4 regions of the Pseudarthrobacter sp. NBSH8 genome follow, and region 2 is predicted to be linked to each of the others. Evidence: riboswitches for the same ligand, from Rfam matches in the RefSeq annotation. Region 2 holds a riboswitch; each other region holds the start of a gene.
The links. Region 2 has a riboswitch for S-adenosylmethionine ahead of FYJ92_RS01520 (N-acetylglucosamine-6-phosphate deacetylase). Riboswitches for the same ligand answer to the same signal wherever they lie in the genome.
Positions count from the first base shown of each region.

Region 1: another riboswitch for S-adenosylmethionine. It lies ahead of FYJ92_RS06055 (homoserine O-acetyltransferase); the one in region 2 lies ahead of FYJ92_RS01520 (N-acetylglucosamine-6-phosphate deacetylase).
Region 3: another riboswitch for S-adenosylmethionine. It lies ahead of FYJ92_RS17545 (DUF1737 domain-containing protein); the one in region 2 lies ahead of FYJ92_RS01520 (N-acetylglucosamine-6-phosphate deacetylase).
Region 4: another riboswitch for S-adenosylmethionine. It lies ahead of FYJ92_RS12195 (aminotransferase class V-fold PLP-dependent enzyme); the one in region 2 lies ahead of FYJ92_RS01520 (N-acetylglucosamine-6-phosphate deacetylase).

Region 1 is NZ_CP043178.1:1,325,713-1,330,101, forward strand. Features, by position in the region: gene FYJ92_RS06045 (VOC family protein) at 1-151, opposite strand, end outside; gene FYJ92_RS06050 (bifunctional o-acetylhomoserine/o-acetylserine sulfhydrylase) at 355-1,707, shown strand; SAM riboswitch class IV at 1,776-1,890, shown strand; gene FYJ92_RS06055 (homoserine O-acetyltransferase) at 1,903-3,018, shown strand; gene FYJ92_RS06060 (hypothetical protein) at 3,023-3,553, opposite strand; gene FYJ92_RS06065 (SGNH/GDSL hydrolase family protein) at 3,692-4,389, opposite strand, start outside.
Region 2 is NZ_CP043178.1:335,670-340,058, reverse strand. Features, by position in the region: gene FYJ92_RS01520 (N-acetylglucosamine-6-phosphate deacetylase) at 843-2,090, opposite strand; SAM riboswitch class IV at 2,528-2,650, opposite strand; gene FYJ92_RS01515 (beta-galactosidase family protein) at 2,991-4,389, opposite strand, start outside.
Region 3 is NZ_CP043178.1:3,782,261-3,786,649, reverse strand. Features, by position in the region: gene FYJ92_RS17555 (O-succinylhomoserine sulfhydrylase) at 1-621, opposite strand, end outside; gene FYJ92_RS17550 (rhodanese-like domain-containing protein) at 618-1,031, opposite strand; gene FYJ92_RS17545 (DUF1737 domain-containing protein) at 1,028-1,285, opposite strand; SAM riboswitch class IV at 1,299-1,414, opposite strand; gene FYJ92_RS17540 (long-chain fatty acid--CoA ligase) at 2,389-3,972, opposite strand; gene FYJ92_RS17535 (acetyl-CoA C-acetyltransferase) at 4,020-4,389, opposite strand, start outside.
Region 4 is NZ_CP043178.1:2,651,373-2,655,761, forward strand. Features, by position in the region: gene FYJ92_RS12185 (ribosome small subunit-dependent GTPase A) at 1-607, shown strand, start outside; gene hisN (histidinol-phosphatase) at 662-1,474, shown strand; SAM riboswitch class IV at 1,631-1,744, shown strand; gene FYJ92_RS12195 (aminotransferase class V-fold PLP-dependent enzyme) at 1,780-3,204, shown strand; gene FYJ92_RS12200 (class I SAM-dependent methyltransferase) at 3,311-4,069, shown strand; gene FYJ92_RS12205 (metal-dependent transcriptional regulator) at 4,101-4,389, shown strand, end outside.

The DNA of each region.
Region 1 (4,389 bases), 990 kb from region 2:
GGCCGGCGAGGGGAATAATCATGTTCCGGGTTCCAAACCGGGGGTGCACCCCGCCCTTCACGGCTTCAACGCCGAGGGCGGACGAAATACGTTCGGTGGTGGCAACGAGGCCATCTTGTTCACAGGCGTAAGAGACGTGATCCATGCGCATGCCATCATCTTGGCACTTTGTGATCCGGCTCTCAGCTAAGGGTAGCCTTACCGGAATCCTTTGCGTCACGAGTGGACATTCCGCCGGAAAGCGGGAGGAGACCGGCCGGCTGACCACCTTCGTCACAATCCTGTTCCTGTCTGGGAAAGTCTTCCTACACTGAACGCAACCGAGCTGTGCCACACCACGTCAAGGAGCATTGAATGTCGAACGCATGGTCTTTCGAAACCCGCCAGATCCACGCTGGCCAGGAACCGGACAGCGCCACCGGCGCGCGGGCGCTCCCGATTTACCAAACGACGTCGTTCGTCTTCCCGAGCGCCGAAAGCGCCGCCAACCGGTTTGCCCTCGCGGAGCTCGCGCCGATCTACACTAGAATCGGCAACCCCACGCAGGATGCCGTGGAACAGCGGATTGCCAGCCTTGAGGGCGGGCTCGCTGCACTGCTGCTGAGCTCGGGACAGGCCGCTGAAGCCTTTGCCATCCTGAACATTGCCGAAGCCGGGGATCACGTCGTGGCCAGCCCCAGCCTGTACGGCGGGACGTACAACCTCCTGGCGCACACCCTCAAGAAGTTCGGCATATCCGTCACGTTTGTGGCTGACCCGGACAACCTAGACCAGTGGCGCGATGCCGTCCAGCCCAACACCAAGCTCTTCTTCGGCGAAGTGGTCTCCAACCCGCGTCAGGACGTGCTGGACATCGAAGGCGTGTCTGAGGTAGCTCACGACGCCGGCGTTCCCCTGATTGTGGACAACACCCTGTCCACCCCCTACCTCATCCGCCCGCTCGAATGGGGCGCGGACATTGTGGTCCACTCCGCCACCAAGTATCTGGGCGGGCATGGCTCGGCCATAGCCGGGGTGATTGTGGACTCGGGGAACTTCGACTTCGGCGCGGAGCCGGAACGGTTCCCGGGCTTCAGCACCCCGGACCCCACCTACAACGGGCTGGTGTATGCCCGGGACCTGGGGGCCGGCGGAGCCCTCGGTGCCAACCTGTCCTACATCCTCAAGGCCCGGGTGCAGCTGCTGCGCGACCTCGGCTCGGCAGTGTCACCGTTCAACGCATTCCTCATCGCCCAGGGCCTGGAGACCCTGAGCCTGCGGGTGGAGCGTCACGTGGCCAATGCCGTGGACGTTGCCCAGTGGCTTGAGGCAAGGGACGACGTCGAATCCGTCGCCTATGCAGGGCTGTCCTCCAGCCCCTGGTATGAGCGCGGCCGCAAATACGGCCCCAAAGGCACCGGTGCGGTGGTCTCATTCAACCTAGCCGGCGGCGCGGAGGCCGGGAAGCGCTTCGTGGATGCCTTGGAACTGCACTCCCACGTTGCGAACATCGGGGACGTCCGTTCACTGGTGATCCACCCGGCATCAACCACGCACAGCCAGCTCTCGCCGGAGCAGCAGGTCATCGCCGGGGTCACGCCGGGACTCGTCCGCCTGTCCGTGGGCATCGAACACATTGATGACATCCTGGCCGACCTGGAGGCCGGGTTCCGGGCGGCCAAGGGTGCGGCGGACCCTAACAAAGACGCGGCGGCCCCGCAGGAGTAGGGCTTCCGCGAAGTCACAACCAGTCACACGCTTAGCAATAGACCGGGGCTGTTCGTACACTCGAAGCAGGTCATGAGTGCCAGCGACAGCCCCGGCTTGCTGGCCGGCAACCCTCTTTTGCGGCGGGGTGCCCCGGGTGAGGACCTGGCCTGCTGGTCAATTGACGGTGGGCAAGCGCATAGAAAAGGTCCTTCCATGACGATTACGATTTCCCGTACTGCAGCCCCCGGAAACGGCGTGGTCCGTTACGCCAGCGTCGGCGGACTTGAGCTCGAAGCCGGCGGTTACCTCCCGGACGTCACCCTTGGCTATGAAACGTGGGGAACCCTCAACGCGGACGGCTCCAACGCCGTCCTGATTGAACACGCCCTGACCGGGAGCACGCACGTGACGCGCGGCGACAGCGACGAGCCCGGCTGGTGGGAGCAGCTGGCCGGACCAGGTGCGCCGGTGGACACCGACCGGTTCTTTGTGGTCTCCATCAACATTGTGGGTGGCTGTTACGGCTCCACCGGGCCATCCTCGATTGCCCCCGACGGCAAGCCATGGGGGTCGCGGTTTCCTTTGGTAACGCTGCGGGACACTACGGCGGCTGAGGCCAGGCTGGCTGACCAGCTGGGCATCCCGAGCTGGTACGCCGTGCTGGGCGGCTCCATGGGCGGCGCGCGGGCATTGGAATGGGCGGTCACCTACCCGGAACGGGTCCAGCGGTGCGCTGTTATCTCGATCGGTGCCGCCAGCACGGCCGAACAGATCGCGTTCGCCCAGGCGCAGACGCTCGCCATCCGCCAGGACAGCAATTTTAACGACGGCGACTATTATGGCGGTCCGCTGCCGGAGGACGGACTGGCCCTGGCACGGCGCATTGCGCACATCACCTATCGCTCCGCAGAGGAATTCGATGGGCGCTTCGGCCGGTCGGCCCAGCACCCGGAATCGCCGTTCCAGGCGGCAGCGCTGGGGGAGCGGGGCCGCTACCAGGTGGAAAGCTATCTGGACCACCAAGGCAAAAAGCTGGTGCGGCGCTTTGATGCCAACAGCTACATCGCCATCACCGACGCCCTTATGAGCCACGACGTCTGCCGCGGGCGGGGTTCCCTGAACGAGGCCTTGGGCCGGGCTACCGCCAGGTTCTTCGTGGCCGCCGTGGACAGTGACCGGCTGTATTTCCCGTCCCAGTCCCGTGAACTGGCTGACGCGCTCCCGGGTGACGTGGACGTGCACGTCATTGAGGCTCCGATCGGCCACGACGGCTTCCTGACCGAGATTGGCCAGCTGGGCCGCCAGCTCCGGAATACGTTCCTGATCTAAGCAGTTAGCCGTTCATGATGTCGGAGCGGCGCTTCATGTACTCCTCCATGGCCAGCTCGCCGCTGCTGTACTGCTGGTCGAGTTCGGCCAGTTTCCGGGCCCGGTATCCCTGCGGGCCCGACGGCGGCAGGGGAATGCCAGGGGCGGCAGGCTGCTTCGGTGCTTCCGCGCGCTGATCTGGCACCGACTGGCCGGTGGGCTGCGGCTGGCCGTACGGCGGGAACTGCTGGTCCGCGGAAGGAATCGGCTGCATGGGCGGCAGCGGCTGGCTCGGCGGCAGGGGCTGCGGGCTCATGATCTGGCGGAAGCCGCCACTCATGTAATCCTGCTGCGTGTAGCCATCACGGGGCTGTTTATTCTGCGGCCCAGGATACTGTTCGCTGCCTGGGTACTGCCCGCCGCCTGGAAACTGTTCGGGGTAGCGACCGGAAAAGCTCTGCTCCTGGTTCCGTTTGTTGACGGACTTCCGGTACATCCGCATCGCCATCGGTACTACGAACGACAGAATGATGATCCAGAAAAACAAGCTGTTCACGGTGTAGCGCCTCTCATATGTGTCCTTCCAGCTTAACCCCGGAGCTCACACGCACGGCCGGGATCCCCAGAAAGGCTCCATGCCGGTCCACGGCATCCTGCACGGCATCGCTGTTCCCTGGGCCACGCCGGGCCGCCTCTAGCGCCGGGCGTCGGTGGTGCCCGGGGGCCCCTCGCCGGATCCCAACGGAACGCCCGGGCCAAACACAGGGCCCGGCGTCGGACGTTTTGCGGTGATTCCGTCGCCGGAGGAACGGTTGCGCAGCCGCCGCACCACCCAGGGGACAAAGTACTCGCGGGCCCACACCAGGTCTTCGGAGCGGGCTGCCCGCCAGGTGCGGACGGGCAGGGGCTTGGGCCGGAGTGGCTCGAGGGTGTGGTTCACGTTCAGCGAATCCAGCACCATGGCGGCGATGGTGTGGTGTCCCAATGGCGAAAAGTGCAGGCGGTCCTCGTCCCACATCTGCGGATCGTTCAGCTGCTTGAGCGACCACATGTCAGCGATGATGGCGTCATGACGGGCGGCCACGGTGCGCAGGTTCTCGTTGTAGATGGCCACCTTGCTGCGGATCCGTCCCAGGACCGAGGAACCGGTATCCGGGCCGTTGAACAGCACCACCGTGGCACCGCCCATGGCCAGGATCTGGACCACTGAATCAAGTTTTTCGGCGAGGGCGTCGGGGTCTCCGCCGGGCCTGATGAGATCGTTGCCGCCGGCGGAAAGGGTTATCAGGTCCGGCTTCAGCGCCAGGCACGGAGCGAGCTGCTGGTCCACGATCTGCTGCAGGAGCCGGCCGCGGACGGCCAGGTTGGCGTAGGCGAAGTCCGACTGGCCCC
Region 2 (4,389 bases):
TACCCACCGCGGATCCGGTTGTGCCACCGATAGTGCGGATACGGTCGGCCTACGTGAGCTTGGCTCCCGCAGGAACTTGCCAAGTGACCACGAAGGAATTGGCCTTGGCCGGTGAGGCCGAAGTCGAAGTCGGTGCCCTCTGTGCGCCTGTGGTCAAGGAACAGCCGGATCGACGCGTTCGGTGCTGCCCGGACCGCTATGGTCCGGGTGTGCCAGTGAGATCCCGCGTCCGCGGGCTACGCAAAGCAATCAGGGCACGTCGGCTATCCGCCAGGCAGCCTTTCAGAATTAACAACGCGATCCGGACCGCAAGTGCCAGACCTTGGTCGTGCCCGAACAGCGGCCTGCCCCTGCGGCCGTCGGGTTAGCAACCAAGTGGCATTGATCGAAACGAGGGTTCACGCCCCGGAAGCCAAAGGCGGAACACTGGGTAGCGGCGTTCACGCATTCACGGCTGCCGGTCCAGGCCCTCCCGCCGGAATACACCATTCCCTGCCGTAACAGCAGCTTGGAGATCCGGTGCCGGGAGCGCATGAGATCCCCGTGGGCATCTTCCCGGGCACGGACCAGGCCCCGTGCCGCTTCCTGGTCCGCCGCAGAGAGATGATCCAGGCATGACTCTCGGTATGGTCCGGGGTAATCCGGTGGTGAACGATTTTCGCCGCTCTGCGGGTCCAAGGCGCTCACGTCCACGGCGCGGGCATGGACATCCAAACCGACGCTTGCACGCTCGAACATAGCAGAAACCTCTCAATTTCAAATGTGGCCATACCGGGGCTGGACCGGCAGCACCACCGTCCGTGCGTGAAGCGTTGCAACGACGGCTGAAATCCGCCATGGGGTCATTTGAGCCAGTTCCCGCCGCGGAGAACTCCAGCCAGTGCGAGGTCCTTGTCCACCACGACTGCATCCGCACGGAGCCCACGGCGGAGTCCCCCTAGTTCATCGGATAAGCCGAGGACAGCGGCCGGAACGGCCGTAGCGGAGAGTACTGCGTCTTCCAGCCGGACGCCGGCCGCGACGGTTCGCCGGAGGACATCGAGCATCGTCGCTGTACCGCCCGCGAGGGAGCCCGTGGCGTCCAGCGTGGCGACACCGCCCGTCACGGTGACGGGGGAAGGCCCGAGCATGTAGTTACCGTCGGTAAGCCCGGCGGCTGCCATGGAGTCTGAGACCAGAACGATGTTGGTGGCACCCACCAGCTGGAACACAGTGGTCACGATGGCCGGATCAAGGTGCGCGCCGTCCGCTATGAGCTCGACGATCGCCTTGTCCTCCTGCGCGGCGCGTAGGCAGGCGGCGACCGGACCCGGGGAGCGGTGATGCATGGGAGGCATTCCATTGAAGAGGTGGGTTACCGTGGGAAGCGAGCGGATGCCTTCGAAACCGGCCGACAGAAGGCCTTCGCGTGCCGCGACAAGGGAGGCCGCTGCCGTGGCGTCATCGCAGTCCGTATGTCCCAGAGAAGGGGTCACGCCGTGCCTGGTCATGAGGCCCACCAGGTTAGCCGCCCCGGGCAGTTCCGGGGCGTACGTCATGGTGACCAGTTTGCCGTCAGCTGCCTGGAGCAGCTCCTCCATGAGCTCAGAGTTCGGCCACAGGAGGAATTCCGGGTTCTGTGCGCCGCATCGGGCGCGCGATAAAAAAGGGCCTTCGAGGTGGATGCCCTCGATGAGTCCTTCGTCCGTGAGCCCGGCAAAGAGCTCGATCCCCCGCAAAAGGTCCTCCCGGGAGGCTGTCACCATGCTGGCAAGGAGCGTTGTCGTGCCCGAGCGATGCAGGAAGTCGATGGCCTTCCGCGCTGAAACCTCGTCGCCGCTAGGGAAGTCACCGCCGTTTCCGCCGTGGCAATGCAGGTCAATAAACCCGGGCAGGATCAATCCGCCGGTCGGAACTTCGTGACAGACCGTTTCCGCGGACGCCGGGTAGTTGAATAGCGTCTCATGGAACCCGGCGGTGGGCCCAGCGTAGACGATTCGGTCACCTTCGACGACGAGAACACCCTTTTCAGTGACACGCCTGTCGCTTACGACTGTTCCCGCGATGAACTGGCGGCGTTGCGTGGCCGAATGTGTTTCCGGAGAACTCATGAATCGATTCTCCGTCACATTTCCCCGGCAAGTGACTCAATGGCACCGGCCGTGGTCGAAACAGCGGGCAAGGATGTCCCCAGAGTCCGCGCGTGTACGCCACCACTATCCGCACAAACCGCGTAGTGCCCGCGGAGCAGGAGAAATCTAATCGGCTGCCCCGCAGGCTGCCCCCTCAAAGCAATCGTAACTATGAGCTGCATATTTTCGGCGCACCATTGGGCAGGATGAATTGAATGGGAGAGCCTGTGAATCAGTTCCCGCGAAGCCGTAGTCCAGCATCTTTCCCATGTTTCGCCGACCTTGAATTCGACGAGGCCGCAAACCGTGTCCACTATCGGCAGGACCCGAATATATACCTCTTGGGTCTCGTCCATGGCGCCGGACGAGACGGTGCAATCAGAAACGGTTTCACATGGCACACTAGGGGCCTTTCACGAGTGCTCTTACCAATTGGGGGTTTGTCATTAGTTCCCGATTGGTCGCTTCTTCATCCGATCCACCCTTGAACATGGGGTTGGCGTGTGACCAGTCGGAGCTTGGCGCCACATCTCATGAAGTACCTCGCAGCCTACTCCCGATTATTTGGATTTTCCTCGGCATTGCCACCACCAGGGACGCTTCACGGAAGATTTCCTTATCGGCAGAGAGCTGACAGTGCGCCTGTTCGCCAGGGCAACGCGCCCCACTGCCATCTCACGCTCGTTGTCGTGCCGGCCGCTGCCCTGACGTACAGTGGTGTCTTTGTGCCGCCGCTTGCAGGCCTGGGCCAGGGGCGGCCCGGGGCGTCCGCAGGTCGTTTGGACGCTCCCGGAGTCTGCCTCTGGGACGGCTTCCCCCAATGTGGCGTACATTTGCGGGGATTAGTTGTCGTTCCGGCCAAGTCGAAAGACGGCGAGCTCAGTCCGCCAGTTCTTCCGCCAGCACCAGACCCTGACCGCCCGGTCCCAGGTCAGGCTCTGTTCGGAGCTCGACGGTAATGCCGGACTTTTCGAGCTCCAGTACCTTGACGGTGTTGACGCCGCGCCGGATCATCGGTGAAGGAATGTATAGGGTAGCCTGCGGCCCCACGTCCCAGTAACGGCCGAGCAGGAAGCCGTTGATCCAAACGAAGCCCTTCCCGAAGCCGGGCAACGCGAGGTAGGTGTCGGCGGGCGCCTCTGCCGCGAACTCGGCCGAAGCAAGCCTCCCGAGCTCGTCCGGACCCCATTCGGTCAAAGGCACCGGTGTCTGGGTCCAGTGGAAGGTGAAACGCTGGTTCACCAGGACTCCGTCGAGGATGCCCTTGCCGTGGCCCGTTAATGGCCCGTAATTGATCCGGCCGAGGTTTTCCACCAGGATTTCCAGCCTGGCGGGGGTGCCGGTGCCGGTGACCTTCAGGCCTTCGGCGGCGTTGGTGTCATCGAGGATGCCGGCAAAAACCCCGTCCACCCAGATGTAGGCGCGGTCGTTCAGCCCCATGATCTTCAACGGTGTTTCCGCAGGTTTTCCCGGTTGCCCCGGCAGCACGGCGTCGGCGGAATAGAGCACCATGCCGGCGTCCAGCCCGAGCTGTTCGAAGGACAGCGGCCTGACGCTCTGAACAGGTTCCCCTGCGGCACGGACCAGGTCCAACAGTTCCACGCCCGGTGCCACGGGGAGGGTCTGTGCGGGCAGCACAGGTGCCGCTGCCAGGAGTTCAGTCGGCAGTTCCGGGACGTTGTTGCCCTCCAGGCCCCGGGCGCGGAAGAACTCCGTCCGCAGGGCGTGGAACTTCGGCGTCAGCGCACCGTTCTCCGCGATGGGAGCGTCGGAGTCGTAGCTGCTGACGGTCGGCTGGAGTTTTTTGCCGTCGTGGTTGCTGCCGGATCCAAGGCCGAAGTTGGTGCCGCCGTGTGCCATGTAAATACAAACTGAACCGTCAAGGTCCAGGATCTTTCGGATCTCCGCGGCCGCGTCGGCGGCATCGCGGACGTGGTGGCGTTCGCCCCAGTGATCGAACCAGCCGCTCCAGAATTCCACGTTGAAGAACGGCTCACCCGGCCGGCGCCGCTGCCATGTGGCCACGGCTTCATCGCCGCGGCTGCCAAGGGTTGCCGTCGCCCAGGTTCCCTCGATGGCGCCGCCGTCCAGGAAGTAGTCGTTGCCGCCGTCGGCGGTGAACAGCAGCTCCGTGATTCCCCGTTCCTCCAGTGCGCGGCGGTTCCACCGGATGTAGTCGTGGTCATCGCCGTAGCTGCCGTACTCGTTTTCTATCTGCACCGCCACGACCGGACCGCCCGCTGAGGTCTGGCGGCTGGCCACGATGGGCAGAAGAAGG
Region 3 (4,389 bases), 610 kb from region 2:
CACAATCACGTCCGCGCCCAGCTGGCCGCAGCGCTGCAGCAGGGGAGTGGCGAAGACGTTGTCGACGACGACGGTGGCCCCGGCGGCGTGCGCCAGTTCGCTGACCGCGGCGATGTCCACGATTTCCTGCATCGGGTTGGATGGCGATTCGAAGAACACTGCGGTGGTGGGTTCCGACAGTGCAGCAGCCCACTGTTCGAGGTCCGGGCCGTCAACGAACACGGTTTCCACGCCCCAGCGCGGCAGGATCTCGTTCAGGATCACAAAACAGGAGCCGAACAGTGAACGCGCGGCAACCACCCGGTCGCCGGCCGCCAGCAGGGCGCCCAGGGCGGTGAAGACCGCTGACATGCCAGATGCCGTCGCAAAGCACGCTTCGGTGCCTTCGAGCAGGCGAAGGCGTTCCTGGAAGGTGGCCACGGACGGGTTGCCGTACCGGGAGTAGACGAAGCGTTCGTCCTCGCCGGTGAAGGCGCGCTCGGCGGCGGCAGCGGACTCGTAGACGAAGCCGGAGTTCAGGAAGACCGGCTCGGTGGTCTCCTGGAAGTTGGTGCGGTTCAGCCCGCCGCGGACGGCCTGCGTTTCGGCGCTCCAGCCGGCGGCGTCTTCGTTGAAGGTCACTTCGTTATTCCCAGGTTGGTGGGGAGGCCGCGGTTTTTCCAGCCGTTGACGGTGCGCTCGCCGTAGCGGTCCGGCTCGCCTTCGAAACCCTCCAGGACGTTGTAGGAGGTGAAGCCGGCCTGCGTCGCGGCGATGGCGGCGGCGATGGAGCGCTGGCCCGAGCGGCAGAGGAACACCAGTTCGGCGCCGTCGTCCTCCGGTGCCTGCTGTGTCAGGTCGGTGATGAAATCCGAGTTGGGGATGCCGCCGGGGAAGGTCCACGGGATGAACAGGGGATCGTTGTCCGTGGCCTTGGTGTCGGGGATGCCGATGTGGGCCCATTCGCCTTCGGTCCGGACGTCCACCAGGATGGCGCCCTGCTCCAGCTTGGCCCAGGCTTCCTGCGGGGTGAGGTCTCCGGCGTAGCTCACGCGTGGCCCTCGCCGTCGAAATCGAGGTCTTCCACGGCAGAGGCGACGGCGGCATCGGCGGTGGCGATGGCCGACGGGAGGATGAGTGCCTGCGCAACGATCACAACACCTCCGTTGGACGTCGCGGCCGGGCTGCCGTGCAGGACATACCCTTCGGCCAGGGCAGTGGAAATCCGTTCACAGAAAGACCTGTCGTCCGGCCCGGTGACAAGCCGGTACGACAGTTTCTTTTCAGGGGCGGGGGCGTCAGACACGACGGAACTCCTTCTTTCACGCTTGCAGCTCGAATGGGTCGATATGCCGAGTATTCACCTGAGGCACCCCGCCGCGAAAGGGAGGGTTGCCGACCGGCCAGTCAGGGCTTGGCGCCGGTTCTCATTACTCCCCAAAAACGTAACACTCGCCCCGCCCCGCCGCACCGCCGCCGTCGTCATGTTCCGTAACCAACGCGTGTTTCCGTAACCCCGGCGCTGACGGGACAACCGAGTGGGGGCGGGACCGCAGACCCTCGTCGGGGTCGCCCGTGCGCAGCGTCTGATGCCGCTGGTGGTCCTGGGACCTGGGACCTGGGACCTGAGGCCAAGCATGGCTGAACCGGACCCAAAGGTGAGGCAGACAGAGTTTGCAAAGGCGCCGGCCGCCGCCCGCGCCGCCAACACAGTCCCGGAGCGACGCCGGCTCTGCTGGGCCATGACATTTCCATCCCCTTCCGGTCCTCGGAAACCATCGCTATCCGGCAGTTCCTGGACCAGGCTGCAGCCCTGGGCTCCCATGCCATGCTCACCGTCAAACCCACGGTTCCGCTGCAGCAGATCGACGACGACGCCGCCCAGTCATTTGCCGCCGAGATCACCAGGATTTCGGCGGGCTTCCGGGGCTGGGGCGGGACTACCGCTTTGCCCTGTCGGACACCAACGGCGACGGCATCTGGGACGGCACCGATGCCGCTTACGCGCCGTACTCTCCCGGGGAAGACGCCGTGGAATGGTTAGGGCTGTCGGCCTACCATGACGACACCGCCGGAACGGCAGCCGTCAACACCGTGGCTGCCCCCGGGGAACTGGCCGGGATGCTGACCGGAGCAGGCAAACGAGGACTTCTACGCCACCTACGTGGCGCAACGGGACAAGCCGTTCCTCCTGCAGACTGAAGTCTGCTACAGCCCCGCAGCCGACGTGGCCGCAGCGGCAAGTGCCCGGCTGGACGCGTCCGGCCTCATGACGGGTCCGGTCAGCGAACCATCCCGGCGCTGCAGCAGGGCGCCATTCTCCTCAACACGGCTGCCTACGCCGTGATCCTGGGGCTCCTGTGGGTCATGGTCCGGACGCGTTTCCTGTTCCGCATCATTCCCGCCTGATCACCCTGTTGGAGTATCGGCGGCGCTGTACCGGGCGGTGAGTTCGCGCTTGAGGACCTTGCCGCTGGGGCCGGTGGGGAATTCGGTGACTAGGGTAATGATCCGCGGATACTTATAGGCCGCCAATTCCGCGGCGGCGAAGTCCCGCAACTCATCAACGGTGGCGCTGCTGCCCGGATTGAGGACGACGGCGGCCGCCACCTCCTGCCCGTGGGTTTCGTCGGGGACGCCATAGACGGCAACGCTCAGGACTGCATCGTGCCGGCTGAGGACTTCCTCTACCTCGCGCGGGTAGACGTTAAAGCCGTTCCGGATGATCATCTCCTTCTTCCGGTCCAGGATCCGGAGGTAGCCGTCCCCGTCCTTGGTGCCCAGGTCGCCGGTCCGGAACCAACCGTCCACCACAGCCTCTGCGGTGGCTTCGGGCCGGTTGAGGTAGCCCGTGAAGAGGTTGTGCCCCCGGACCACCAGCTCGCCTAACTCGCCCGTGGGCTGCAGCTCGATGGCATCCTGGACGTCCGCGCGGGCGATCTCCACCTGGACTCCCCAAATGGCCTGGCCTACCGTTCCGGGCCGCGGCGCTTTGCCTACATGGTTGAAGGTGGCAACCGGGGACGTCTCGGTCAGGCCGTAGCCTTCGTAAATGTCCGAGCCGAATTCCGTCTTGAACCTGTCCATCACCGCCACAGGCAGGGACGCGCCGCCGGAGATGCAGTAGCGCAGGGCGTTGGACCGGCCGGTGTTGGTGCGGGCGGCTTCGAGCATGGCGATGTACATGGTGGGCACGCCGAAGAAGACGTTGATGTTGTGCCGGGCGAGGGCATCCAGGGCTGCATCCCCGCTGAACTTGGGCAGCATCACGATGGTGGCCCCCGCCCGCAGCCCGGTGTTGAGTACGCACGTCTGGCCGAAGGTGTGGAACATCGGCAGTCCTCCGAAGATGACGTCACCGCGGCGGAGGTCAAACGTGCTGGTCAGCAGCGTATTGGTCTGTTCCACAATGGCGAAGTGGCTGCCCAAGGCGCCCTTGGGCTGGCCGGTGGTCCCGGATGTGTACAGAATCGTGGCCGTCTCGAAGGGCCGCAGCGGCAGCCAGGTGCTGATGGGCTCGGCGCCTGCCGCTTCGGTCTCCAGCCGGGCGGCACCTTCGGGCCCCTCCGGCACCAGGACGGTGACGGCGTCGATGCCCGCGGCCGCGGCGCCTTTGGCACCTTCCTCAAGGAGCGGTCCGGCGCAGACGAGCAGCTGCGCGCCGCTGTCGCGCAGCATGTACTCGATCTCCCTGCCCTTCAGCAGCGCATGCAACGGCACCACCACGCCGCCCAGCGCGAGGACCGCGTAGTAGACCCGGGCGAAATCAGCAACATTGGGCATCAGCAGGGCCACGCGGCTGGCGTGCCCCACGCCACGGTCCCGCAACGCACCGGCATATGCGCGCGTCTGTTCCCAGAGTTCGCTGTAGGTCACCCGCTCCTCGCCCACCACAAGGGCCTCGGAGTCCGGAAAGCGGGCGGCTGATTCAGCCAGGATTGCGGCAACGGAGATGGTCCCGAAACCCTCTTCGGCGGTAGGTGAAGTGTTCATGGTGTCCTGTCCCGCTAGTGGAGTGGTTGACAGCAACGCGGGGTCACTTAGCGCCCGTCCAAAGCCTCCGCATGGGCGTTAAGTGACCCCGCGTTGCTTTGGAGGAGGGGTGTGGGTCGGGCTTTGAGGATCAGGGCGTCGCCCTGGCCACCGCCGCCGCACAAGGCAACCACGCCCGTCCCGCCGCCGCGCCGGTTCAGCGCCAGTGCCTGATGCAGGACCAGGCGGGCCCCCGATGCGCCCACCGGGTGGCCCAAGGCGATGGCGCCGCCGTCGGCGTTGATCCTGTCCGCGTCGATCCCCAGGTCCTTGGCTGACTGCAGTACCACCGACGCGAAGGCTTCGTTGATCTCAATCAGGTCCACGTTGTCAATGCTCAGCCCTTCAAGTTTCAGGGCCTGTTCAATGGCGCGGGAC
Region 4 (4,389 bases), 1.7 Mb from region 2:
CGCGGAACTGTTGGCCAACTATGAGCACCTCGACTTCCCGGTGATCATCAGCCGTACGTCGGACTCCGAGGCCTCAGGTATCGATGCCCGCTCCGATGACGGCCTCTCTGCCCGCCTGGACGGAGACGCGGTCTCGCAACTCCGCGCGTACCTCGAGGGCAAGGTCTCGGTGATGCTGGGCCATTCCGGCGTGGGCAAATCCACCATGGTCAATGCGCTCACCGGGGCCGAACGGGCTACCGGTGGCGTGAACGCGGTGACCGGCCGCGGCCGCCACACGTCGTCGTCGGCCCTTGCCCTGAAACTGACCGGCGCCCCCGCCGGTAGCTGGATCATCGACACCCCTGGCATCCGCTCGTTCGGCCTGGCCCACGTGGATCCGGACCGGATACTAAGGTCCTTCCCGGACCTGGAACCGGGCACGGATGCCTGCGAGCGTGGTTGCAAGCACAACACCGCGGCCGTCAACTGCGGCGTGGATGCCTGGGTGGCGGCCGGTCAAGCGGGCCCCACCGGCCCGGCCCGGCTCGCGTCCCTGCGGCGGCTGCTCGGCACTGATCCGCGCCTGGTGGGCCAGGAAACCAAGGAACTGGGCAGCATCGGCTAGGGGCCAAAAGCCGACGTCCCCAACCCCACGGCCCGGAGACGGTAGTTTGGAACCATGATCCAACCCGCTTCGAGCTACAACGATGACCTGCGCCTTGCCCATGTGCTGGCAGATTCCGTGGACGACCAGACCATGAGCCGCTTCAAGGCACTGGACCTCCGCATCGAGACCAAGCCGGACCTGACGCCGGTAACGGACGCGGACAAGTCCGCGGAGGAAGCCATCCGCGGCCAGCTGTCCCGCTCGCGTCCCCGCGACGCCGTGCTGGGCGAGGAATTCGGCAGTTCGGGCCATGGCTCCCGCCGCTGGATCATTGATCCCATCGACGGCACCAAGAACTTTGTCCGCGGCGTCCCGGTGTGGGCCACCCTGATAGCCCTCGTGGACGAAGGTGAACCCGTGGTAGGAGTGGTCAGTGCCCCCGCGCTGGGCAAGCGCTGGTGGGCCGCCAAGGGTTCCGGCGCCTACATGGGCAAGTCCCTCGCCGCGGCAACGCGGCTCCGGGTCTCGGACGTCTCCAAGCTTTCGGATGCCTCCCTGTCCTACTCCAGCCTGGGCGGCTGGAAGGAACGCGGCAACCTGGATGAATTCCTGGGACTGACCGAAGACGTGTGGCGTACACGCGCCTACGGCGATTTCTGGTCCTACTGCATGGTGGCCGAAGGTGCCGTGGACATCGCCTGCGAGCCCGAACTGAACCTCTACGACATGGCTGCCCTCGTGCCCATCGTGGTGGAAGCCGGCGGCCGCTTCACCTCTCTGGAGGGACAGGACGGGCCGTTCGGCGGAAACGCCCTGGCCACGAACTCCATCCTGCACTCAGAGGTGCTCAAGCGGCTGAACCCGGACCTGGACGATCTCCTCTAGGCACTTTCTTCGAATTATCGACGGCGGATGCCTCCTCAAGGGGGCGTCCGCCGTCGTATCTTCGACAAATGCGCGGTTCCTCAAACGCGCGTAACAAAGTCCTTAACATTGGGCTGGCTTCCTTTCTGCAGCGGCAGATGTTCTACGCTCTTAACAGGTCACGAGTGCCAGCGCTAAACCCCGGTTTGCTGGCCGGCAACCCTCCATTCGCGGTGGGGTGCCCCGGGTGACGACCAGGCCGGTCCGGAATGGACACGGCAAGCGCGGATTCCCGGTGCCGGGTGTCCTTTTAGAGTGAGGTCTCCGTGACAACTGCCACCGTCTCCCCCAACAGTGTTTCCCCCAGCAACGCCGCTGCACTGTTCAACGATGCCGCTACCATCGCCGGGCGGCCCCTTTCCGCCGTCACCGGCGCGGAAATCCAGGCACCGTTGATCCAGGGCGGTCATGTCCGCTACGCAAATCTGGACTACGGCGCATCCGCTCCTGCCCTCTCCGTGGTGTCCGCCTACCTCAACGAGATCCTGCCGTTCTACGCCAGCGTCCACCGAGGCGCGGGCTTTGCGTCCCAGATCAGCACCTCCGTGTACGAGAACGCCCGGAACGTCGTCCGCGACTTTGTGGGCGGGCGCCCGGACGACTCCGTCATCTTCACCCGGAACACCACCGACTCGCTGAACCTGCTGGCGGGTTGCCTGCCGGCGACGGACGGACGGCCGCATGGCGATGTCCTTTATTTGGACATCGAGCACCACGCCAACCTCCTGCCGTGGCAGGGCGTCCCGCACCGCAGCGTCGTCGCCGCGGACACCATCGTAGGGACCCTTGAGGTCCTGCGCGCCGAACTTGAGCAGGGCAACGTCAGTCTCCTCGCGGTCACGGGCGCCTCCAACGTCACCGGGGAGATCCTCCCGGTCAAGGCCCTGGCCGCCCTCGCCCATGAGTACGGGGCGCGGATCGTGGTGGACGCCGCGCAGTTGGCGCCGCACCGGCGCATCAATATCAGCACCGACGACGTCGACTACCTCGCCTTCTCCGGCCACAAGCTCTACGCGCCCTTCGGCTCCGGGGTCCTGGTGGGCCGCGCGGACTGGCTCGACGCCGGTACTCCCCACCTTGCCGGCGGCGGCGCCGTCCGCGAGGCCAAGCTCGACGGCGTCAGCTGGGCCACCGGCCCGGCCCGGCACGAGGGCGGCTCCCCCAACGTCCTGGGTGCGGCCACCCTGGCACGCGCCACCCAGGTCATCGCATCCTTGGACCAGGACCACTGGCACGCCCACGAAGCGGCCATCCGGTCATTCCTGGTGGACGGGCTCGGGAAGATCGACGGCGTCACCGTGCACCAGATCTTCTCGGATACGGACGCCGAAACCGGCACCATCGGTGTGGTGAACTTCTCCGTGGCAGGATACGACGCGGGCCTCGTGGCCGCCTACCTGTCGGCCGAGCACGGAGTTGGCCTCCGGGACGGCCGCTTTTGCGCGCACCCACTCCTCAAGCGCCTCGGCCTTCCCTCCGGTTCGCTGCGGGCCAGCTTCGGCGTAGGCTCCCGACTGGAGGACGCCCAACGGCTCCTCGCAGGCCTGGAACAGCTCCGCCGGACCGGACTGGGCTGGGACTACGTGGTGGACGCGGGCCGCTGGGTTCCGGCTAACGACACCCGCACCTACCCGCATTGGGCGCCCAACACGCCGGGCACGGCAGGCGCGGCTCCATGCCTTGACGACTGACTGAGCCTTTCGTCCTGTACTTCCTGACCTGACGGCCACCCACCGGGTGGAGGCCTATACGGTAAATTCGAAGGATACCGATGGGCGCAGTTGAAGGAGGCCGCACGTGGCACGGGGTGGCCCCAGGCTTGAGCAAGGACGCCGTCTGGAACTCGGACAGAGTTTCCAGGACGGCGGCGAACATTACCAGCGCGTACGCCCTGGCTACCCCGCCGAAGCAGCGGACTGGCTGATCCCTTCCGGAGCCAGGGACGCTGTGGACGTGGGCGCCGGGACCGGCAAGTTCACCGCCCTGCTGCTGGAACGCGGCCTGGCGGTTTCCGCCGTGGACCCGTCCCCGGACATGCTGGACCAGCTGCGGGCACACTACCCGGGGGTTTACGCGACCCAGGGGACCGCAGAGGGCACCGGCCTCGCTGACTCCTCGTTCGACGTCGCGAGCGTTGCGCAGGCCTGGCACTGGTGCGATCCGCTGCCCGCGAGCACCGAACTGGCGCGGATCCTGCGGCCCGGCGGAACGCTGGGGCTGATCTGGAACCAGCTGGACACGTCTGTTCCGTGGGTGCACCGGTTGTCCCGCATCATGCATGCGGGCGACGTCTACAAGCCCGGATTCCGACCGGTGGTGGGCCCGGAGTTTGAAGGCCTCGAAAGCCATGTGGCGCGGTGGGAGGACAGCCTCAGCACGGCGGACATCATGGAACTGACGAAGACCCGCAGCTACTACCTGCGCGCCGGCGAAGCCACCCGCAGCAAGGTCCTGGCCAATCTGGACTGGTATCTGCACGAGCATCTGGGGCACGCCGTGGAAGAGGACATCAGCCTGCCGTACCTGACGCTGACGTGGCGGGCAGCGAAGGCGTGAGGGGCGCAGACCACCGGGTAGGCTTGGAGGCGTGAAGACCAGCGCGCCCTCCTCCTCGATCGAGGACTACGTCAAGGTCATCTACGGCTTCACGGAGTGGCAGGATAAACCAATTACGTCCTCCCAGCTCGCGCAGCGCCTGGGGGTGGCCAATTCTTCGGTCTCAGAGATGGTCCGCAAGCTCAAGGACCAGGGCCTGGTGGACCACAAGCCCTACAGCGCCATCACCCTCACGGACTCCGGTGTCCGGCTGGCACTGTCCATGGTGCGCCGGCACCGGCTTATTGAGACCTACCTCGTCCAGGAGTTCGGCTACAGCT